DNA from 4 places in the Kribbella sp. NPDC048837 genome. Region 1 is predicted to be linked to each of the others. Evidence: riboswitches for the same ligand, from Rfam matches in the RefSeq annotation. Region 1 holds a riboswitch; each other region holds the start of a gene.
The links. Region 1 has a riboswitch for ZMP and ZTP ahead of ACZ6O0_RS16720 (glycine hydroxymethyltransferase). Riboswitches for the same ligand answer to the same signal wherever they lie in the genome.

Region 1 (5,748 bases):
CGCTCGGTGACGCTCTGCGCCCGTACGCCGATCTGTCCGGCGACCCCGGTCTGCACCGGATCGGCGCGGTCGCGGGCTCCGAAGAGGCCCTCGCCCAGGCTCTGCCGGCCAACCAGCACCCACCGGTGCTGCGCACGCACGACCGCTACGGGAACCGGATCGACGAGGTCGAGTTCCACCCGTCCTGGCACTGGCTGATGGAGCGCGCCGTCGGGTTCGGGCTGCAGGCCGCGCCGTGGACGAGCGACTCGCCGTCGCCGCACCTGACCCGGGCCGCCGGGTTCTACATCTGGTCCCAGGTCGAGCCGGGGCACGGCTGCCCGATCTCGATGACCTACGCCGCGGTCCCCGCCCTGCGGGCGGACGAGCGGCTGGCGAAGGAGTGGATCCCGCAGCTCGCGTCGACGTCGTACGACGTACGCCGGTTGCCGGCCGCCGAGAAGACCGGAGTCCTTGCCGGGATGGGGATGACCGAGAAGCAGGGCGGCTCGGACGTCCGGGCGAACCTGACCACCGCGACGCCGGCCGGGGACGACGGTGAGTACCAGCTGAACGGGCACAAGTGGTTCTGCTCCGCGCCGCAGGTCGACGTCTTCCTGGTCCTCGCGCAGGCGCCGGACGGACTGAGCTGCTTCGTCGTGCCGCGAGTGCTTGCCGATGGCAACCGGAACACCTTCGCGCTGCAGCGGCTGAAGGACAAGCTCGGGAACCGGTCGAACGCGTCCAGCGAGGTCGAGTTCCACAACACCATCGGCTACCGCCTCGGCGACGAGGGCGCCGGCGTCCGCACGATCATCGAAATGGTCGCCGCCACCCGCCTCGACTGCGTGCTGGGGTCGTCCGCCCTCCAGCGACGCGCGCTGGTGGAGGCGGTCTGGCACACGAAGCACCGCTCCGCCTTCGGCGGGCTGCTCGCCGACAAGCCCGCGATGCAGAACGTGCTCGCCGACCTGGCCCTGGAGAGCGAGGCAGCAACCGCCCTGGGAATGCGTCTTGCTGCTGCTGTGGATGCTTCTGTGAACGGTGATGAACAGGCTGCGGCTTTCCGGCGGATCGCACTGCCCCTCGCCAAGTTCTGGGTTTGTAAGCGGACTCCGTTCATGGTGGCCGAGGCCCTGGAGTGTCTCGGGGGGAACGGGTTCGTGGAGGAGTCCGGGCTGCCGCTGCTGTTCCGGGAGTCGCCGTTGAACTCGATCTGGGAAGGGTCCGGCAACGTGAATGCGCTCGACGTGCTGCGGGCGCTGCGGAAGCCGGAGTCACTGGAGGCGTGGCTGCTGGAGGTGGGGGCGGCGCGCGGCGCCGACCAGCGCCTCGACGCCGCGGCGAACGACGTACTGCAAGCGCTTGCTGACGTCGAGGGAGCCGAGGCCGGCGCCCGCACGCTGGCGGCGCGGATGGCCCTGTGCCTGCAGGCGTCACTGCTGGTCCGGCACTCGACGCCCGAGGTCGCGGACGCCTTCGTCGCCTCGAGATTGGCCAACGACTGGGGCGGCGTCTTCGGGACCCTCCCGCGGACCACACTGTTCCCGGCGATCATCGAGCGCACGATAGGGTGAGCGCGTCGCGACTGGCGCGCTGAGGTGGAGAACCACCGGGGAGCGAAAACCGTCGGCACCGTGCGCCTGGGTGCCTTCGACCCACTGCAACCGCAGGAGAGACAACGATGACTCAACCCTTCGATGCCGCCGCCGCTTCGGCCGCGTACCGCAACGCGCTCGAGGTGATCGGCGCGGTGGAACCGACCATCGCCGGCGCGATCAAGGCCGAACTGGCCGACCAGCGCTCGTCGCTGAAGCTGATCGCGAGCGAGAACTACGCCTCCCCCGCCACCTTGCTGACGATGGGCAACTGGCTGTCCGACAAGTACGCCGAGGGCACCATCGGGCACCGCTTCTACGCCGGCTGCCAGAACGTCGACACCGTCGAGCAGACCGCGGCCGACCACGCCACGGCACTGTTCGACGCTCCGCACGCCTACGTCCAGCCACACTCCGGCATCGACGCGAACCTGGTCGCCTTCTGGGCGATCCTGGCCCAGCGGATCGAGTCGCCGGCCCTGGCCGAAGCGGGCGCGAAGCACGTCAACGACCTGACCGACGAGGACTGGACCAAGCTCCGCAAGGCGCTCGGCGACCAGAAGATGCTTGGCATGTCGCTCGACGCCGGCGGTCACCTGACCCACGGCTTCCGGCCGAACATCTCCGGCAAGATGTTCAACCAGCACTCGTATGGCACCGACCCGGAGACCGGGCTGCTCGACTACGACGAGGTCGCCCGCAAGGCGCGCGAGTTCAAGCCACTGATCCTGATCGCCGGCTACTCGGCGTACCCGCGCAAGGTGAACTTCGCCACGATGCGCGAGATCGCCGACGAGGTCGGTGCGACGCTGATGGTCGACATGGCCCACTTCGCCGGTCTGGTCGCGGGCAAGGTCTTCACCGGCGACTTCGACCCGGTCCCGTTCGCCCACGTCACCACGACCACCACCCACAAGTCGCTCCGCGGCCCGCGCGGCGGCATGGTGCTCTGCCAGCCCGAGTACGCCGACTCCGTCGACCGGGGTTGCCCGATGGTGCTGGGTGGCCCGCTCAGCCAGACGATGGCGGCCAAGGCGGTCGCGCTCGCCGAGGCCCGGCAGCCGTCGTTCCGTGAATACGCGCAGGCGATCGCGGACAACGCGGTCACGCTGGCCGAGGGCCTGATGAAGCGTGGCGTGAAGCTCGTGACGGACGGCACCGAGAACCACCTGGTCCTGCTCGACGTCTCGTCGTACGGCATCACCGGCCGGCAGGCCGAGTCGGCGCTGCTCGACGCCGGCATCGTGACCAACCGGAACGCCGTGCCCCGCGACCCGAACGGTGCCTGGTACACCTCGGGCGTCCGGATCGGTACGCCGGCGCTGACCACGCGCGGCTTCGGCGCCGACGAGTTCGACCGGGTCGCCGAGCTGATCGTCGACGTCCTCTCGTCGACCACGCCGACCACCACGTCGGCCGGTGCACCGTCCAAGGCGAAGTACGTGCTCGCCGACGGCGTCGCGGACAAGACCCGGGCAGCCTCGGCCGAGATGCTCGACAAGCACCCGCTCTACCCGGGCCTCGAGCTCAGCTGAGTTCCACCGCGCCCGCTCCCACGCGCGTGGGAGCGGGCGTCTTCCGTTGTGGCATCAGTACGGCGGCCAGCACCGCGCCGGCGGCCGCGATCGCGGCCGAGACCCACATGGTCGTGTTCAGGCTGGTCATGAACGCATCGCGGACATCGGCCAGCAAGCCGGACGAGCCGGACTCGCTTGCGACCGCGAGCCCTCCGCCCAGGCCCCTCTCGACCGCGTCGGCGGCTTGCGCGGGTAGTCCGGTCGTGTCGACGTTGTGGCGGTAGACCGAGTTCAGCACGGTGCCGAGTACGGCGACGCCGATCGTGCCGCCGACCTGCCGGAACGCCTGCAGGAGACCGGATCCGGTACCGGCTCGCTCCGGGTCGAGCACACCGAGCGCCGCGTTCATTGCCTGTGGCATCGAGCACCCGAGGCCGAACCCGACCACCACGAACCAGATCGCCGTGTAGCCGTACCCGGTGCCGAGGTCGGTGAAGGCCCCGAGCACGAACCCGACGGCCATCACCACGAACCCGGTCATCACCACCAGCCGGGTCCCCACCTTCGACTCCACGGGCTCGGCCAGCTTCGCGCCGACGGTCATCCCGCCGATGAACGGCAACAACTTCAGCCCGGTGTGCAGCGCGTCCGATCCGTTGATGCCCTGGAAGTACTGCGGCATCGTGAACAGCAACCCGAAGATCGCGAACACCGCGACCGTCAGCAGCACCGCACCCCCGGTGAAGGTCCGCTCGCGGAACAACCGCAGTTCGATCAACGGCTCGGTGGTCCGCCGCTGCCACAACAGGAACCCGGCGATCAGTACGACGGCGAGCCCCAGGAACAGCACGGTGACACCGTCGGTCCAGGATGTCTCGCCGGCCTTGGTCACGCCGTACACCAAAGACGCCAGACCCGCGCTGGAGAGCAGGATCCCGAGCCAATCGATGGCCGGGCGCCGCGAGCTCCGCGTCTCCGGGACCAGCAGGGTGACCGCGAGGGCGGCGATCAGCGAGATCGGCACGTTCAGGATGAGATCCACTGCCAGCCGGCGTGGTCGAGCAGCAGGCCGCCGACGATCGGGCCGAGCGGCATACCGATGCTGTTGGCAACGACGAAGAAGCCGATCGCCTTCTTCCGCTCCTCCTCGGTGCGGAACAGCACGGTGATCAGCGACAGCGCGACCGGGACGATCATCGCCGCGCCGATGCCGAGGAAGGCACGGGCCGCGATCAGCGCCTCGGCCGAGTCAGCCAGAGCACACGCCAGCGAGGCCGCGCCGAACAGTGTCAGCGCGATCGCGATGATCTTGCGCCGGCCGTACCGGTCGCCGAGGAGACCGGCGGGCAGCAGCAGCGCCGCGAGGACGAGGTTGTAGCTGTTCGCCATCCACTGCAGCTGGCTGGTGGAGGCGTCGAGGTCGGCGGCCAGCGTCGGCAGCGCGACGTTGAGCACGGTCGTGTCCAGGCCGAGGACCAGGACGGCGAGGCAGAGCGCGAGCAGGACACCGAAGTGGGGGGCGCCGGTCAGCGCCGGCCCTTCGGCGTGGGAGGTCGAGGTCATGAAATTCAAGTTATCAGAAGTTTGTGATAGTTGCGATACATCAAATTACTGTAAGCTTCAACCATGAGTCGGGAGCCCAGTCCGGAACAGATCAGCCAGTTCGTCGAGCGCTTCGCCGGAGTGCTGGCGAACAGCGGCGTACCGACGATGTCGGCCCGGGTGATGGGCCGGATGCTGGTCAGCCCGACCGGCACGATGACCGCGGCCGAGTTGGCCGAGTCGCTCAAGATCAGCCAGCCCGCGGTGTCCGGCGCGGTCCGGCAGTTGCTGCAGGTCTCGTTCATCTCGCGCGAGCGGTTGCCCGGTTCACGCAAGGACCACTACCGGATCCGCGAGGACGTCTTCGCCGCGATCCTCGAACGCCGCAACGAGGCCCTCGGCGAGTGGGAGTCGAGCAGCCGCGCCGGCGCCGACCTCTTCGGTGCCGACTCCCCCGTCGGCCAACGGCTCACCGAGGCCGCCGACTTCTTCGCCTTCATCAAGACCGACCTGGACCAGCTGATCAAGAACTGGCGCGCGGAGCATCCCCGCACCAACGCATGAGATCCGGCCACGGACCTCGAGAGCGGCCCGCACTGCGACCGCACGTCCGCCGCAATCGACACCGCAGTCAGTCGGCGACCAGCGCGGACGTTCTCCCGGTCGGGCTGAAGCACCGGGTGGGTTTAGCGAGTCAGTGCGTACACGGCGATCGCGGCGAAGTCGTCGGCCGGCTCTGATGCCTGCCAGGAGCGGACGTCGTCGACGTACCGGGATCCGTGGCCGGTGAACTCGGCGTACCGGTCGACACCGTCGGCGGGACAGGGGTTCATGCCGTCGAGGTGATCGCCGAGGCCCTCCTCGAAGAGGTCCTCGGAGTTCGGGCCGTTGACGACCGCGCCGGTGAGCTCGCGGCCGAGGATGTTCGCGATCTGGTGGTGCGGGCAGCGCTCGGCGTTCTGGCCGACGCCGACCATGAACGACACACCCCACGCGTTCGCGCCGAAGTTCCACGCGAGTTGCTGGTTGCCGAAGTCGTCGTACCGTCGATCGCCGGTCACCTTCCGGTAGAGCTGCGCGGTCGCGGCCAGCCCGAACGCATGCGGCACGGC
Region 2 (5,748 bases), on a different contig from region 1:
TGACGACCGACGAGTTCTTCCGGGCGATCCGGACCGGCTTCGTGCCGCCGTACCTGCCGGGGGCTCAGCGGCAGAACGAGGTGGTTGTCGACGCGGTGGTGGCGGCGGTCGCGGTGTACGCGCGGGGTGGGTACGACGTGGTCGTCGACGGGATCATCGGGCCGTGGTTCCTCCCGCCGTACCGCGCGGCCGCCGCGGCGGGGGAGTGGACGATGTCGTACGTCGTACTCCGCCCGGATCTGGACACCACGCTGGATCGGGCCCGGCAGCGCGCCGACACCGAGTTGAAGGATGTCGACGCGATCACCGGACTGCACGGGGCCTTCGCGGACCTCGGGGAGCTGGAACCGCACGCGCTCGACACGAGCCGGTTGGACGCCGCCGGTACGGCGGAGGTCGTCCGGGAGGTGGTGCGCTCCGGGCGGGTTCGCCTGTGAGGACAGGCGGTTGGGCAAACGTTTGAGGGCCGTTGGCAACTGAGTGCGATGGGCCGGTGGCGGAGGGCGTGCACCGGGATCGAAGGGTTGTGACGGGGCAGGCCCGGCTTTACTGTCGGGCGGAGGGGCCGACGGCTCGGCCGTCGCCTGGGGGGCGCCTGGGGGAGGGGGCGCCTACATGCATGCGTTTCTCGATCGGCTCGGACGGGGGGCCGCTCGCCATCACTGGTTCGTGATCGCGGGCTGGGTGGTGCTGGTCGTCGGACTGTTCGTGCTCCGGTCGGCTTTCGGCGGCACGTACGTCAACAACTACACCGTGCCGGGCAGTGAGTCTTCGGCCGGTCTGAATCTGCTGAACAAGGACTTCGCCAAGGCCGGCGGCTACTCCGGCTCGATCGTGTTCCACTCGACGTCCGGAACGGTCTCCGCACAGGCCGACGCGGTCAAGACCACGATGGCCGACGTCGGCAAACTGCCCGACGTCGTCTCGGCCTCCGACCCGCTCGCGACCAACCAGACGGCCTATATCTCCAAGGACGGAACGGTCGTCAACGCACCGGTCTCGTTCTCCGTGGTGCCGGCCTCGCTCGACAAGAGCTACCTCGACTCGCTGAACGCCGCGGTCGAGCCGGCGCGGTCCGCCGGCCTCCAGGTTGAATTCGGTGGCGGCGCGGGCCAGATCGGCAAACAGGCCGACGACGCCGTCTCGGAGGCGATCGGTCTCGCGCTCGCTTTGCTGTTGCTGTTCTTGATGTTCCGCTCGATCGTGGCCTCCGGACTGCCGCTGGTCGCGGCGGTCTTCAGCGTGGGCGGCGGGTTGGCCGTTCTCGGCCTGCTCGCGGCCGTGAAGGACTTCCCGGTCTCGGCGCCGACCGTCGCGACCCTGCTCGGCCTCGGCGTCGCGATCGACTACGGGTTGTTCCTGGTCTCGCGGCACCGAGAACAACTGGACGACGGGATGGGTGTCGAGGAGTCCGTCGGCCGCGCGGAATCGACGTCCGGTGCTGCGATCCTGGTCGCCGGCGGGACAGTCGTGATCGCGATCCTCGGCCTCTACGTCTCCGGCGTACCGTTCGTCGGTGCTCTCGGCCTGTCCTCGGCGATCGTCGTCGCGGTCACCGTCCTCGCGGCCCTCACGCTGATCCCGGCCCTGCTCGGCCTGGCGAAGCTCCTCGTCCTCAACCGCAAGGACCGGCACCATCTGGCCGAGGAGCGCGAGCTCGAGGCCGGACTCCCGGACGAGCAGGCCATCGCGCAGCACCGCGCGGAGGAGCGCGAGCAGCGCGATCTCAAGCACGAGCAGAGCGCCTTCGCCCGGTGGGGCCGCAGGGTCAGCGACCGGCCGTGGCCGTACGGCATCGTCGCCACGCTGGTGCTGCTCGTCCTCGCCATCCCGCTGTTCTCGATGAATCTGGGCCAGCTCGACGCGGGCACCGATCCCGCCGCGGATTCGAGCCGGAAGGCGTACGACCTCGTCGCGCAAGGGTTCGGCCCGGGGGCCAACGGTCCGCTGACTGTCGTCGTACAACTCCCGTCCGGGAAGAGCGCGGCCGACAACCAGAACCTGCTGACCGGGCTGGCCTCGACGCTGCAGAAGACCGAGGGCGTGGCCGCCGTCCAACCACCGAGCACGAACGGGGCCGGTACGACGGCGATCATCAACGTCATCCCGACCACCTCGCCGTCGGCGGCGGAGACCGAGGACCTGGTCAACCGGATCCGCGACGACGTCCTCGCGGGGCAGCAGGAACCGACGTACGTCGTCGGGACGACGGCCGGGTACGTCGACTTCACCGAGAAGGTCGCCGGCCGGATGCTGTGGCTGATCGGCGCGGTCGTGCTGCTGGCGTTCCTGCTGCTCACGGTCGCGTTCCGTTCGCTGCTGATCGGGGTGAAGGCCGCGATCCTCAACCTGCTATCGGTCGGGGCCGCGTACGGCGTCATCGTCGCGGTTTTCCAGTGGGGCTGGGGATCCTCCCTGGTCGGGATCGACGAGAAGGTGCCGATCCCGTCGTTCGTGCCGATGCTGATGTTCGCGATCGTGTTCGGGTTGTCGATGGACTACGAGGTCTTCCTGCTGTCCCGCGTCCACGAGGCCTGGCTGGCGACGAACGACAGCCATCGCGCCGTGGCCATCGGGATCGGCGCGACCGCCCGGGTGATCACGACCGCGGCGGCGATCATGATCGTGGTCTTCCTGAGCTTCGTCCTGGACGACGATCCGACGGTGAAGATGCTCGCGGTCGGCATGGCCGTCGCGGTCCTGATCGACGCGAGTATCGTCCGGATGATCCTCGTCCCGGCGGTGATGACGCTGCTCGGCGACCGCGCCTGGTGGCTGCCGAAGTGGCTCGACCGCATCATCCCCGACATCCAGCTGGAAGGCGGCGAGCCGCCACCGGCCCCCGAACCCAAACCACGCGAGACGTCCCCCGTCTAGTGCCGGAACAGGCGTACGCCGGTCTGCGACAAGCTGATGCCGCGCTCGGCGCACGCCGCCATGACCTCGTCCGAGCGGATCGACCCACCCGGCTCGGCGATGTGGGTGACGCCGTACCGGTGCGCTTCCTCGATGTTGTCGACGAAGGGGAGCGCACCGTCGGACACCATCGACACACCCGTGAGTGGTTCGGCTGATCGGCGCGCCCACCACGCGGCGGCCTTCTCACCGGCCAGCCGCGTGCAGTCCACCCGCGACTGCTGCCCAGCGCCCACGCCGATCGTCATGCCGTCCTTGACCATCACCACAGTGTTCGACTGGGCGTAGCGAGCAACGATCAACCCCAGCACCAGGTCCCGGGCGGCCGCATCCGGCACCGCGGGATCCAGCAGCTCACGCGTCAGCGGTACGTCGTCCCGCCGCTGCGTCAGCCGCAGTCCGTAGAACTCGCGCACCTCCTCCACGGGTGGCTCGAACGCCGGGTCGGCCTCGAGCACCAGGTACCGCCCACCCTTCTTCGCAGCCAACGTGTCGACCACGCCCTCGTCGTACCCGGGCGCGATGATCCCGTCCGACACGACCCGCTTGAGCACCCCCGCGAGCTCCGCGTCGACCGGGTGCGAGACGGCAACGAAGTCGCCGTACGACGACTTCGGATCGGCATCGCGAGCCCGCACATAAGCGGTCTCACCCAACGCCACCCCGGCCGGCGACACATGCTTGTACGACGCGGCCGCCGGCACACCGAACGCCTGCGAAGCCTCCCGCACGAGCTGCCACCCGGTGAGCGCGTCCAGCACGTTGATGTACGACGGCGCCCCCGCAACAACGGTGAACGGAGCGCGCGACCCGATCACCGCCAGGCCCGCGGTCTGATGGGGATTCATGCCATAACGCATCAAGCACCTCCGAGATCGGAGGCGCCCAGGCGGACGACGCCTTACTGGTTGATTCCGCTCCCCGGTGGTACTCCACCCTCGCCAGTCGCGGTCTGCGCCACAGCTTAGTCCCGCCAGGTGCCGGTCCAGTCGTACAGCGGTGCGGTGGTCGCGTACTCGCGGAGATAGCCGATGCGCCCGTCATCGATCCGAGCGACGGTCGAGCCGTCGAACGCACCCGGCGAGCCCTTCCACGTGCACTCGAAATGCCACTCGGCCACCAATACCTCAGCCGCGGTCGCCGACGACGTGATCTCCCAGCCGTCCACAGTCCCACCGGCCCCGAACCACGCGTTCATCCACTCCTCGACCCGTGCCCGGCCGCGATAGACCGGCCCGTAGCACTCGATCACCACGCAGTCGTCGGTCAACGTCTCCAGGACGGCCGGGATGTCGTGCCGCCGCCACCCGTCGATGTACGCCTCGAGCTGGTTCACCTGGCACAGCGTAGGCCGGGGAATAGAGTGAGCGGCATGGTCGACGTGAAGCCTCGTAGCCGGACAGTGACCGATGGGCTGGAAGCCACCGCCAGCCGGGGGATGCTCCGGGCGGTCGGGATGGGGGACGACGACTGGGCCAAGCCGCAGGTCGGGGTCGCCTCGAGCTGGAACGAGATCACCCCGTGCAACCTGTCCCTCGACCGGCTCGCGAAGGCGGTCAAGGAAGGTGTGCACGCGGCCGGCGGCTACCCGCTCGAGTTCGGCACGATCAGCGTGTCCGACGGCATCTCGATGGGCCACGTCGGCATGCACTACTCGCTCGTCAGCCGCGAGATCATCGCCGACTCGGTCGAGACGGTGATGGAGGCCGAGCGCCTCGACGGCTCGGTCCTGCTGGCCGGCTGCGACAAGTCGCTGCCCGGCATGCTGATGGCCGCGGCCAGGCTCGATCTGGCGTCGGTGTTCCTGTACGCCGGCTCGATCATGCCGGGCCGCCTCGGCGACAAGGACGTCACGATCATCGACGCGTTCGAGGCGGTCGGCGCGTGTGTTCGCGGCCTGATCACCCGGGACGAGGTCGACGCGGTCGAGCGGGCGATCTGCCCCGGTGAGGGCGCCTGCGGCGGGATGTACACCGCCAACACGATGGCCGCGTCCGCCGAAGCACTCGGTATGTCGCTCCCCGGCTCGGCCGCTCCGCCGGCGGTCGACCGGCGCCGCGACGGCTACGCCCGCAAGTCCGGCGAGGCCGCGGTCGGCCTGCTGCAGAAGGGAATCACGGCCCGCCAGATCCTCACCAAGGAGGCGTTCGAGAACGCGATCGCCGTGGTGATGGCGCTCGGCGGCTCGACGAACGCCGTCCTCCATCTGCTCGCGATCGCCCGCGAGGCCGCGGTCGATCTCACCCTGGCCGACTTCAACCGGATCGGCGACCGGGTGCCGCATCTCGGCGACCTGAAGCCGTTCGGCCGCTACGTGATGACCGACGTCGACCGCGTCGGCGGCATCCCGGTGGTCATGCGGGCCCTGCTCGACGCCGGCCTGCTGCACGGCGACTGCCTGACCGTCACCGGGAAGACGATGGCCGAGAACCTCGCCGACATCGCGCCGCCCGATGTCGACGGCACGATCATCCGTGCGCTCGACAAGCCGATCCACGGCACCGGCGGCATCACGATCCTGCACGGCTCGCTCGCGCCGGAAGGTGCGGTGGTGAAGAGCGCCGGCTTCGACTCGGACGTCTTCGAGGGGACCGCGCGGGTCTTCGACGGCGAACGCGGTGCGATGGACGCGGTCGGCTCGCTGAATCCCGGCGACGTCGTCGTGATCCGGTACGAAGGCCCCAAGGGCGGTCCCGGTATGCGCGAGATGCTCGCCGTCACCGGCGCGATCAAGGGCGCCGGCCTCGGCAAGGACGTCCTGCTGCTCACCGACGGCCGCTTCTCCGGCGGTACGACGGGACTCTGCGTGGGACACGTCGCACCCGAGGCGGT
Region 3 (5,748 bases), on a different contig from region 1:
GTCGCGCCGGTGTCCAGGTAGCGCAGACCCAGCCGGCTGGCGACGCCTCGCGCGGTGCTCGACTTGCCGGATCCGCTCGGGCCGTCCACAGCGATGATCATGCCCGAAGATTACCTGGGCCTGGGGACAACCCGGGCATCTACCGCCTGCCGGGGACTACCGGTGGACGACCCAGCCCCGCTCGGTCAGTACGTCGACCAACTGGTCCACCGATCCCGGTTTGACCGCCAGCTCGACCTCACCGACGGGGCGCCCCGGACTGTGGTCGATCCGCAGGTCTTCGACGTTCGCCCCGGACTCGGCCGCGTCGGCGAACAACCGGGCGAGCTGACCGGGCCGGTCGGGGATCGTGACCAGAACGGTGACCAGGTCGATGTGCGGCGTCCCGTGCTTGCCCGGCACGCGGACCGCACCCGAGACCCCCAGCCCGAGGATCGAGGTGAGCTCCTCGGCGGCCTCTTCCTTGCCCAAGGCAACGAGTAGGCGGTCGAGCTCGCCGCGGATCTGCTCCAGCAGGCCGGTCAGGGCGGTCGAGTTCGCGGACACGATCTGGGTCCACAGCTTCGGGTCGCCGGCCGCGATCCGGGTCACGTCCCGGACGCCCTGGCCGGACAGCTGCAGGTGCGAGCTCGGCGCGTCGGCCAGCGTGCCGGCGGCGAGCGCCGACATCAGGTGCGGCAGGTGCGACACCCGGGCGACGCCGAGGTCGTGGTCCTCGACCGACAGCTCGACCGTCCGCGCCCCGGCGGCCTCGGCCAGCCGCCGGACCAGCTCGACCGCCTCGGGCGCGCTCGTCTCGTGCGGGGTGATCGCCCAGGTCGCGCCGTCGAACAGGTCCGCCCGACCGGCCAGCGGACCGTTCCGCTCGGAGCCTGCCATCGGGTGACTGCCGACGTACCGGCTGAGGTCGCCGGTCAGCCGGCGGGCGTCGGCGAGCGGCTTGGACTTCACGCTGGCGGCGTCCGTGACGACCGCGTCGGTCTGCTCGAGCTGCTCGGCGATCACCGCGCCGACGTGATCCGGCGGTACGGCGACCACGACCAGCTGCGGCTCGATCTGGACCAGTCGCGATCCCGCGCCGATCCGCTCGGCCATCAGCGCGTTGTCCGGGTCGGCGTCGACGAGCTCGACCACGACTCCCAACCGCGCCAGCGCCAGGCCGATCGACGTACCGATAAGTCCGGTGCCGACGATCCGCACCGGCCCGCGCAGCTCACTCACTGGGCGCCTGTCAGGTCTGGACGGAGAGCGACGGCGCCGTGCAGGTAGACGTGCTGGATCTTCTCGCGGGACCGCGGGGTCTCGGTGTGCACCATCAGCCGGACCACCCGCGGCAGCGCGTGCGGCACGTCGATCTCCTGCATGCACATCAGCGGTACATCGGTGAGCCCGATCTGCCGGCCCGCCACGGCCGGGAACTCCGAGTGCAGGTCCGGCGTGACGGTGAACAGGATGCTGATCAGATCCTCGCTCTCCAGATCGTTCGCCTCCAGGACCGCCTTCACCAGCTCCGCGGACCGCGTGAGCAGATGCTCGCGCTCGTCCACCTCGAGCTGGGTAGCACCCCGGATCGCCCGTACCGCCACGTGCTCGCCTCCTTGGTTCGTCTACCTCAACCCTAGGGCAGAGTAGTCAAGGAGTGGACAGCCGTCTCGGATCCACGGATCCGGAAACCCCCCTCCCCGGATGGAGCACCTGATGCAGACCCTCCCGACCGGACCCGTCGACGCCACCGTGCAGCGCTTCCCCGAGGTCACCGACGAGTTCGTCGGGTCCTTCCGGCGGAACGGCTTCGCGGTCCTGGACCACGCCGTACCGCCTGAGCAGGTCGCCGCCCTGAACGCCGCCGCCGAGCAACTCTGCCGCGGGGAGCTCGGCCGGATCGCCGACGGGCCGCGGATCGGCCCGGGCGACGACGTACTGCGGCAGTTCCTGTGCATCCACTATCCGCACAAGGTGTCGGACGCCGCGCTCGAGGCGCTGCACGCGCCGCGGATCGTCCGGGCCCTGACCGCGGTCATCGGCCCGAACGTCAAGGCCATGCAGTCGATGCTGTTCATTAAGTCCGAGGGGAAGCCGGGGCAGGCCTGGCACCAGGACGAGTTCTTCATCCCGACCCGCGACCGCTCGCTGACCGCGGTCTGGATCGCACTCGACGACGCGACGGTCGAGAACGGCTGCCTGTGGGTGCTCCCCGGATCACACCACCGTGGCGTCATCTACCCCGACCGCGAGCAGGACGACCCGCGCTTCGACTGTACGTCGGAGGCGTACGACTTCCCGTACACCGACGACCAGGCGGTCGCCATCGAGGTCCCGGCCGGCTCGGCGGTGATCTTCAATGGCTACCTGCTGCACCGATCGCTGCCGAACAGCGGTCGGCACGGGTTCCGCCGGGCGCTGGCGAACCACTACATGAGCGCGGAGTCGCTGCTCCCCTGGCACTCGCTGCCACCCGGCGTTCACATCGCCAACCACGACTTCCGCGACATCGTCATGGTGGCCGGGACCGACCCGTACGCCTACAAGGGCATCGACGACGTGGCTCGGCCACACTCACGCCCGGACAAGGACGGTGGCTGCCACCGATGAGCTAGGAGGCAGCCGCCTCGGCGGCGTCGACGGCCTGCTCCAGCAGCAGGGCGATCGTCATCGGCCCGACGCCGCCGGGGACCGGCGTGATCAGGCGGGCGACCTGGACCGCCTCCTCGAAGTGGACGTCGCCGACGTTGCCCTCGTTGTAGCCGGCGTCGACGACGACCGCGCCCGGCTTGAGCCAGTCACCGCGGACGAAGTTCGGCTTCCCGACCGCGGCGATCACGATGTCCGCGGTCCGGACGATGTCCGGCAGGTCCGTGGTCCGCGAGTGCGTGTAGGTGACGGTCGCGTTCGATGCCAGCAGCAACATCCCGACGGGCTTGCCGAGGATCGGGCTGCGGCCGATCACCACCGCGTGCGCCCCGGCGATCGGTACGTCGTACGCCTCCAGCAGCCGGATGATCCCGCCGGGCGTCGCGGACCGGAACCCGGGATCGCCGAACGCCATCGCGGCGAACGACCGCATCGTCACGCCGTCGACGTCCTTGGCCGGGTCGATCGCCTCGAACGCGGCCCGCTCGTCGATCTGCGCCGGCACCGGGTGCTGGAGCAGGATTCCGTGCACCTCGGGGTCGTTCGAGAGCTTGTGAATCTCGGCGACCAGTTCCTCGGTGGTCGTCTCCGCGGGCAGGACGACGCTCCGCGACGCGATCCCGGCCTTCTTCGACCGGTTCTGCTTCATCCGGACGTACGTCGCCGACGCGGGGTCGTCGCCCACCAGTACGGTCGCCAGACACGGCTGCACGCCGGTCCGCTCCCGCAGTACGCGGGCTCGCTCGGCCGCCCGCGCCACCATCTCGGCGGCGAGGTCGGTCCCGATCATCAGTTCAGCGGTCATGGCGCGCTCCTTCGGGCGTCGACTACAGGTCAGCTGCCCAGGCGCGCGGCGCGGCCGGATGTCCGGCAGACCGTTCCCCGGTGGTCGTCCACCTCAACGCCAGTCGCGGTCCACCGCTCAGGATACCGAGTCGGTCACTCTGCTGATGAAAGCGTCGGCAACGCCGTCGCCGATCCGCGGGTGGGTGGTGGAGTGCGGGAGCCGGATGTCGCGAATCTCCTCGGCCTGCGTGACCAGGTGGCTGATCTGGTCCCGGCCGGTGGCGACATCCGAGCTGTTGCCCTCGGCGCCGGCTTCGAGGACGCGCAGGGCCTGGCGCAGCGCCTGCCCCCAGTAGAAGGCCGCGTCGAGCCAGGCGTCCGCCTCGTCGGCGAAGGCCGGGTCGATCACGCCCTCGCGGATCTGGGCCGGAGCGTTCTCGATCGCCTCGCAGTACGGCTCGAGGTCCGCGATCGCGCCGGCCAGGTCCCCGGCCTCCCAGGTCCGCCAGAACGCGGCGGTCTTCGCGGACAGCACCGGCGCGTTCACCAGGTGCAGCTTCCCGTCGTACGTCGTGAGGTCGGCGAAGACCTCCAGCGCCGCGATCGTCGCGGCGTCTCCCCCGGCGCGTTCCGCGATCGCCGCATGCCAGGACGCCTGCTCGTCGTACGTCGCGGGGTTCCAGCCGAACTCCGCGAACGAGTAGAGGGCGAGCTTGCTGGCCGCGGCCTGGTTCATCGGGTTCGAGATCACGCCGACGACCTGGTCGGCGAGGCCCGGCTCACGGCCGCTGTACGCCGCCAGCGGGATCCGCCCGTGCGCGTAGTCGTTGACCGGGTAGTTGTCCCAGATCAGGATGTCGTGCCCGAACACGGCCTTCGCCTCGGCCGCCTGCGCACTGGTGATCGTCTCCGGGACGACGCCGATACCGGTCCAGTGCACCACCACGGCACTGTCCATCTGCTCCCGCAGCGCCTGCTTGTACGGCGTCTCGTCGACGTTGTAGTACTCGGTCGGGACCATCTGCAGGGGCGCGAGGTCCGGCTTGGTCTCGACCCACTCGCGCTGGATCCGGTTCAGCAGCTCGCTCTGCGCCAGCCCGGCCCCACCGCCGCCGGGGCCGAACTTCTGCTCGTCCTCGGGGCTGTGCCACTGCTCGTACTCGATGTCGTCCAGCGCCACGTTGAACGCCCGCGCACCGAGCGCGTACAGCGCCTCGAACTTGGCGATCAGCGCCTGGAAGTCGGCGTCGTCGGTGTAGCGGATCGACAGGCCGGGCGAGAGCGCGAAGGTGAAGTCGACCTTGTTCCGGGCGGCGCGGTCGATCAGCTCGCCTAGCTCGGCCAGCTTGTCGGCCGGATACGGGTCGCGCCACTGCTCGCGGTGGTACGGGTCGTCCTTGGGGGCGTACTCGTAGGTGTTCATCCGGTGCGCGCCGAGGTAGTCCAGGTGATCGAGCCGGTCGGCGTGCGACCACGGCGTCCCGTAGAAGCCCTCGATCGAGCCGCGGTACCGCATCGTCGGCCAGTCGCGGATCTCGACGCCGTCCACCTGGTTGCCCTGGACAAGCTGTGCGAAGGCCTGCGCGGCGTAGAAGGTGCCGCGGGCATCGACCCCGTCCAGCACGACCTGCTGGGCGCCGACGGCGACGACGTACCCCTCGGCCGGCAGCAGACCCGCGGGCGCGACCCCGAGCTGCTCGAGCGTGTCGGCGCTCCCCCCGAGCCAGACGGTCACCTCCGCCTGTCCCTCGAAGACGGTCCGTACGCCGGCCTTCGTGAGCGTCTCGCGGACGACGCGCTCGGCGTCCGCGTCGGTGGTCGGGCCGTACATCAGCCCGACGGTGTCGCCGAGGCCGAAGCCGTCGTCGCGCGGGGTGGTCTGCTGAGGCTCAGGTGTCATCACAGCTCCTACGACCTAGAGAAGCCCTGCATGATCGAGGGCGAGGTAGGCGGCGTCGATCCCCGTCATCGCGCCAGGGGTGCGCAGCTCGGCGCGGAACGCGTCCAGCGTGAGCTCGACCGGGACACAGTCCTCGGTCTCGTCGAGCGCTTGTTTCCCGTCCGGACGGCAGCCGCGCGCGATCGCGACGTACTTGCGGTAGATCGACGACGCCGACGACCACTGCCACGTGACCAGGTCGAGCGACTCGCAGGTGTACCCGGTCTCCTCCTCGAGCTCCCGCGCGCCGGCGAGCGCCGGGTCCTCGCCCGGCTCGACCAGTCCACCCGGCAGGTTGGTGACGACCCGGTCAGGTCCGGCCCGGAACATCCGGATCGTGACGATCCGGCCGTCGGGGGTCAGCGGCAGCACGGTGATGCCGGAGGTGATCC
Region 4 (5,748 bases), on a different contig from region 1:
CGGTGGCGTCGGCCAGGATTCAATCTCTGAACGCAATCGATCGGCGAGATCCGGGTCGATCGTGTGCGATTTACTCAGGTAGTTCAGCGACCGCCGGTTTTCGCGCTGCTCGTACTCTTCGTCCGGTACGGCGAATTGCCCGTGGAATTCGGCGAGTAGTTCGCCGGCCTGCCGATAGGTGTCCGGGTCCCCTTCGGCCGGCGTACCTTGGACCAGCTCCCCCGGCAGGAAGCGCGTCAGGATCAGCTTGGCGTCGTCGTCGGCGCGGACGAGTTGTGGTGCTCTCCCCCGCGTCGTCCACGGCGTCAGCCAGGTCCGGTGCGCCCGCAACTCCCGGGCGATGTTGGTGTCGGACGTGTCGCCGGCCTTGGCGACGTACCGCTCGCCGTCGACGTCCAGCTCGAGGACGAGCGTCCCCACCAAGCCCCAGCTGTGATCCGTCACCACCTCGGCGCCCGGAAGCCACTCCTGCAGGAGAGCTTGCTGCCGCTCGGTGAGATCCACGTCGGGAGAGTAGCGCATCAGCGCAGAAGAATGCCGGGAAATACTGGACGGAATTCCCTCGAGGGCTTATCCTGGCCGAATGCAGAATTCGCAAAAGAATGTCACTCTACCAACAAACTTATCAGAGGGAATTCGCGAAAGCAAGTCGGCGGAATTCTGGCGACTCGGCGACCGGACGATCCGGCGGATCGGGTTCGGCACGAAGCGGCTCGCGGGCAGCGACGGCGACGGACCGGACGCGCAGGACCGGGCGATCGCGCTGCTGCGCCGGGCGGTCGAGCTCGGTGTGAACCACCTCGACACCGCCGGCTTCTACCCGAGCTACGCGCCGTCCGACCGGCCCCGGGACTTCACGTCCCTCGGCTGGGCGAACGAGGTGATCCGCCGCGCGCTGGCGCCGTACGCGGATGAGCTCGTGATCGCCACGAAGGTCGGTCCGACGCCGGCCGGGCTGGCTCGTCCCGATCAGTTGCGCGCGTTGGTCGAGGCCGATCTGCGGGCGCTCGGGCTGGAGACGCTGGACGTGGTCTACCTGCGTCAGGCCCGGCTCGACTCGATCGCCGAGCACTTCGGAGCCCTCGCAGAGCTGCAGGAGACGGGCCTGATCCGGCATCTGGGGTTGTCGAACGTCCGCACCGATCATTTGGCGGAGGCTCAGAAGATCGCGCCGGTGGTCGCGGTGCAGAACAGGTACGGCGTCGGTTTCGGCCGCGTGAACGACGAGATCCTGCGCGACTGCGGCGAGCATGGGATCGCGTTCGTGCCGTTCTTCGCACTCACCGCGGAGTCGCGGGAGGCCGGTGGTGTGTCCATCAACGACGCGCTTCAGGAGATCGCGGACGATCACGGTGCCACGCCGGCGCAGATCCGGTTGGCGTGGACGCTCACCCGGGGCGACCACGTCCTGGCGATTCCCGGTACGTCGAGTCAGCGTCATCTGGAGGAGAACGTGATGGCCGGTTCGATCGACCTCTCCCCCGGGCAACTCGCCGTACTGGATGCCTTCATCGACTGACATCCGGCGCCGGGCGGAGGATCCTCCGCCCGGCGGTCAGTCGTAGTACCGGCGGACGCTCGAGCCGATCCGGGTGACGTCGGTGCCGTAGATGTGGATGGAGATCGCCGTACCGTCGGAGGTGTTGTTGACCCGGTGGATGTCGCCGGGCGGCGCGAATCCGCTCACGTCACCAACGTGGTTGTCGCTCTGGCCGATCAGTCGCAGGTCGGCGTCGTACAGGTCCTCGTGCTCGACCCCCTGGATCACCCCGAACACGCACCAGGTCACGTGATCGTGGATCCGCGTCACCTGCCCGGGGCGCCAAACCAGCGCGATGATCGAGAACGAGCCGTCGGGCTCGACGTGCAGCGTGTGACTGCGGTAGCGGTCCGCCGATCCGAGGCGCTGCTCGGCGGTCAGGACGTCCGGAGTCGGCAGATGCCGGCGCAGTTGCTCGGCCACGAGGTCTGCGGTGCCGTTCCAGTCGGCGTGCTGGTCGATGGCGGTACGGACGCCGGCGATCAGGTCGGTCAGTTCGCTGGTGGAGATCGTTGTCGTGGTCATGTCTTGAGCGTGCGCCGGTCAACCCATAACGTCTAATGCCAAGTTTCGTGCTCACTCATAGATAGATTTGATACATGCTCGATGTCACGAGGTTGCGCGTCATCGACGCCGTCGCCAGGCACGGTTCGGTCACCGCGGCTGCCCGCGAACTGCACTACTCGCAGCCGTCCGTCACTCACCACCTCTCCCGCCTGGAGGCCGAGACCGGCGCGCAGCTGCTGCAGCGGGCCGGTCGTGGCATCCGGCTGACCGAGGCCGGCCGGCTGCTGGCCGCTCGGGCCGCGGAGATCATCGGCCGGATCGACGCCGTCGACGCGGAACTCGCCGCTCACGTCGGGTTGAGCGCCGGCCGGATCCGCCTGGCCGGCTTCTCGTCGGCGATCGGGTCACTCGTGCCGCGGGCGGTGGCGGCCCTGGGCGACAAGCACCCGGGCCTCGAGATCAACCTGCTCGACGCGCATCCGCCGGAGGCGCTCGAACTGCTCCGCACCGGCACGATCGACGTCGCGATCGTCTTCCGGTACGACGAGACCGAGCCGGAGCCGTCCGGCGTACGACTGCATCATCTGCTCGACGATCCGCTCTACCTGCTGTCCGCCGATCAGCCGGTCGAGTTGGCCGGGCTCCGCGACGCGACCTGGATCGCCGGATGCGATCGTTGCCGCAGTCACCTGGTTTCGCTGTGCGCCGCCGAGGGCTACGAGCCGCGGATCGGCTACACGTCCGACGACATGGTGGTCATGCAGGCGCTCGTCGCGGCCGGCCTCGGGGTGACGACCATGCCCGGGCTCGCCCTCCGTGCCCACCACGCCGAGGGCATCATCGCCACCGAGCTCCCCGGCTCCCGCCGCCACGTCTACGCCGCGACGTACGGCGAACCACCCGACCCACCCGCGATCGCCGCCCTGCTCACCATCCTCGCCGAGACCGCGACGCTGCGCTGAAGCACTTCAGGAGTGCTCGATCGCGCCGGTGAGGGGGTTGTAGACGTAGACCTCGGTGCCGGCGTCGGGGTTGCGGGCTTGGAGGGTGTGGCAGAGCGGGGCGAACGGGCCGCCGAGGTCGACGATGGTTGCACCGGCGCCGAGGACGCCTCGGGCGAGGTGACTGGGGGCCGTGAGGTCGATGCGGGTGATCACGCCGGGAGTCACCCAGACGGGCTTGTCCGCGAGCCGGCCGGACAGTTGGTGGTGCAGGTGGCCGCACAGGACCGCTTGTACGTCGGTCCCGGCGAGAACGCGTGCCAGTTTCTCGGGCTCTTGCAGGACCACGGGCTTCAGATACGGGATCGCGTCGACGGAGATCGGCGGGTAGTGGAGTACGACGATCGACCCGGCCGGCGCGGGTGTGGCCAGCTCGGCGGCCAGCCAGTCCAGCTGGTCGTCGCCCAGCACACCGTGTGTCTCTCCGGGGACCAGGCTGTCGAGCGTGATGACGCGGAGGCCGTCGACGTCGCTCACCGCGGCGATCGCACCGGCGATGTCGGCCTGGCGGCCGATGGGTGAGCCGTCCGGACCGAGGTGGCCCCAGCCGAGGGCGGCGGTGAAGCCGTCGCGACGGTCGTGGTTGCCGGTGCAGTAGACGTGCGGGACACCTCGCTCAGCGGCGAACTCGCCCACGGCCGAGCGCACCGCAGTGCATCCCTCTTCGGACCCGTCGTCGGCGATGTCCCCGCTGACGACGATCAGATCCAGCTCCGGCACCCCGCGTACGTCGTACAACAGTCCTTTGAGCGCGCCGAGACCGTCGACGCCGTCCTCGTCCGGGCCGGTGCGGCTGATGTGGGTGTCGGACAGGTGCAGAACACGATGTGGCATGACGAGTCTCCCGGGATGTCGTTGCCGTCGGCACCCAGGCGGTCGATGCCCGTCGCGTCACTCCCCGGTGGTGACCCACCCTCGCCAGTCGTGTGGAACCACCCTACCCAGAGAACGTGACCTCGGCAGTGGGCTGGACGGCGGCGGTGCGGCCCGGGGCCGTGTGGTTCTCCCAGTAGAGGTTGGTGTGGGCGATGACCTTGTCCGGGGTCGGCGCGCCGTACTCCGAGAGGTCTTCGGTGGTGTGGGCGTCGCCGACCAGGGTGACGTCGTACCCCCGGACCATGGCGCCGTGGATGGTGGAGCGGATGCACTCGTCGGTCTGGGCGCCGCTGACGAAGAGGTGGCCGATCCCGGCCTCGGCGAGGACGTCCTCGAGGTCGGTGTCCTCGAAGGAGTCGGCGAAGGTCTTGTGCACGAGCGGCTCCGCCTCGTCGCGCTTGAGCTCGGGGACCAGCTGCCACTCGTCGCTGTCCTTCACGAGGTGCTCGCTGGAGTGCTGGACCCAGACCACCGGCACACCGCCGGCGCGGGCCTTGCCGACCAGGGTGCTGATGTTGGACACCACCTGGTCGCGCTCGTGGGCTTCGCTGACGACACCGTTCTGGACGTCGATCACCACAAGTGCCGTGTTCGGCCGATCTGACAGCGTGGACATGCCGTTCCCTCCCTCTTCCCGGGTCTGTGACGAACGCTAGTCCCACTCGCCGACAGTTTCAGGAGACCTTCCAGCTCCGCAGCCGCAACCGCACGGTCGGTACGTCGCCGTCGTCGAGCTCCTCGGCCCGCCGCACCGCCACCTTCACCGGCAGGATGTACCGCCCGTCCTTCGGGAACATCGACCTGTCCCACACGCTGTCCCCGATCTGCGCCTGCACCAGGATCATCCCCCACCCGTACGTCACGACATTGGATTCCGCCTCGAGGTACGCACAGTCCTCCTCCGGCACCGTGATGAAATACCACGGCGCCGGCCCGCGCCAGTACCAGATCTCGGCGGCGAACTCGATCTCATTCACTGTTACTTGCCTCCAGCAAGCGGTTGGCGATGTTGCGGGCCGCGGTTTTGAGTTCCGCGGATCGGAGGATGTGGTAAGGGGCGGGGAGGGAGGTGAGCTGGCCGGCGTACCAGTAGGGCTCGTCGGTGCTGGCCAGGAGGCGGGTGTGGGTGTCGTCGATGGCTTCCAGGCGGCCCATGCTGCGGGAGATCCAGTGGGCCACGTCGTCGCGCGGGGCGTCGACGATGACCTCGATGGGGTATTTCCAGCCCATCGCCAGATGTTCCTCGACGGCGGCCAGTGGGTCCAGGTCGGCGGGTGCGGTGAATTCCTCGCCCTGCGGCTCGACTTTGGCGATCCTGTCGACGCGCAGAACGCGGCGGGAATTCTTCGTGTGCGACCAGCACAGCAGATACCAACGGCCCCGGCGGACGACGACCGCCCACGGGTCGACGTCCATCGGCCATTCCTCGCCGTGGTGCCGACGGTACTGAAGGATGACGCGCCGGCCGGCGGTGCTCTGGGAGACCAGGGCCGCGGTGATCTCCGGGTCCGGCGTGCGGACGCCGGGATCGGGACCGCGCGCGCTGACCCGGCGGATGGCGTCGGTCGAGCGGGCGATGTGTTCGGGCAGGACCCGGATGATCTTGCCGAGCGCGTTCTCGACCGGGTCGGCCGCGCCGCGCGGTCCTTCCAGCACCGCCATCACCAGGCCGAGCGCTTCGGTGGTGGTGAACATCAGTGGGGCCAGCCGCAGTCCGCGACCGACCCGGTAGCCGCCGTACGGACCGCGGACCGACTCGATCGGGATGTCGGCCTCGCGCAGGATCGCGACATAGCGCCGGGCCGCCCGTTCGGAGACCCCGAG

Region 2: linked by a shared signal. The riboswitch ahead of ACZ6O0_RS27670 (5-aminoimidazole-4-carboxamide ribonucleotide transformylase) and the one ahead of ACZ6O0_RS16720 (glycine hydroxymethyltransferase) in region 1 are both predicted to bind ZMP and ZTP.
Region 3: linked by a shared signal. The riboswitch ahead of ACZ6O0_RS02285 (bifunctional 5,10-methylenetetrahydrofolate dehydrogenase/5,10-methenyltetrahydrofolate cyclohydrolase) and the one ahead of ACZ6O0_RS16720 (glycine hydroxymethyltransferase) in region 1 are both predicted to bind ZMP and ZTP.
Region 4: linked by a shared signal. The riboswitch ahead of ACZ6O0_RS01265 (metallophosphoesterase) and the one ahead of ACZ6O0_RS16720 (glycine hydroxymethyltransferase) in region 1 are both predicted to bind ZMP and ZTP.

Annotation. Positions count from the first base shown of each region.
Region 1 covers NZ_JBVJHF010000003.1:229,687-235,434, forward strand. The annotation lists gene ACZ6O0_RS16715 (acyl-CoA dehydrogenase family protein) at 1-1,556, shown strand, start outside; ZMP/ZTP riboswitch at 1,554-1,635, shown strand; gene ACZ6O0_RS16720 (glycine hydroxymethyltransferase) at 1,664-3,112, shown strand; gene ACZ6O0_RS16725 (MFS transporter) at 3,105-4,136, opposite strand; gene ACZ6O0_RS16730 (MFS transporter) at 4,121-4,657, opposite strand; gene ACZ6O0_RS16735 (GbsR/MarR family transcriptional regulator) at 4,721-5,200, shown strand; gene ACZ6O0_RS16740 (glycoside hydrolase family 9 protein) at 5,323-5,748, opposite strand, start outside.
Region 2 covers NZ_JBVJHF010000006.1:223,394-229,141, reverse strand. The annotation lists gene ACZ6O0_RS27680 (AAA family ATPase) at 1-437, shown strand, start outside; gene ACZ6O0_RS27675 (MMPL family transporter) at 616-2,877, shown strand; gene ACZ6O0_RS27670 (5-aminoimidazole-4-carboxamide ribonucleotide transformylase) at 2,874-3,776, opposite strand; ZMP/ZTP riboswitch at 3,793-3,875, opposite strand; gene ACZ6O0_RS27665 (nuclear transport factor 2 family protein) at 3,881-4,252, opposite strand; gene ilvD (dihydroxy-acid dehydratase) at 4,289-5,748, shown strand, end outside.
Region 3 covers NZ_JBVJHF010000001.1:464,905-470,652, forward strand. The annotation lists gene cmk ((d)CMP kinase) at 1-101, opposite strand, end outside; gene ACZ6O0_RS02270 (prephenate dehydrogenase) at 157-1,221, opposite strand; gene aroH (chorismate mutase) at 1,218-1,586, opposite strand; gene ACZ6O0_RS02280 (phytanoyl-CoA dioxygenase family protein) at 1,699-2,592, shown strand; gene ACZ6O0_RS02285 (bifunctional 5,10-methylenetetrahydrofolate dehydrogenase/5,10-methenyltetrahydrofolate cyclohydrolase) at 2,594-3,436, opposite strand; ZMP/ZTP riboswitch at 3,465-3,553, opposite strand; gene ACZ6O0_RS02290 (beta-N-acetylhexosaminidase family protein) at 3,554-5,317, opposite strand; gene ACZ6O0_RS02295 (NUDIX hydrolase) at 5,333-5,748, opposite strand, start outside.
Region 4 covers NZ_JBVJHF010000001.1:249,233-254,980, reverse strand. The annotation lists gene ACZ6O0_RS01285 (phosphotransferase) at 1-504, opposite strand, end outside; gene ACZ6O0_RS01280 (aldo/keto reductase) at 584-1,519, shown strand; gene ACZ6O0_RS01275 (cysteine dioxygenase family protein) at 1,556-2,065, opposite strand; gene ACZ6O0_RS01270 (LysR family transcriptional regulator) at 2,140-3,009, shown strand; gene ACZ6O0_RS01265 (metallophosphoesterase) at 3,016-3,882, opposite strand; ZMP/ZTP riboswitch at 3,908-3,984, opposite strand; gene ACZ6O0_RS01260 (cysteine hydrolase family protein) at 3,986-4,540, opposite strand; gene ACZ6O0_RS01255 (DUF1905 domain-containing protein) at 4,599-4,901, opposite strand; gene ACZ6O0_RS01250 (helix-turn-helix transcriptional regulator) at 4,894-5,748, opposite strand, start outside.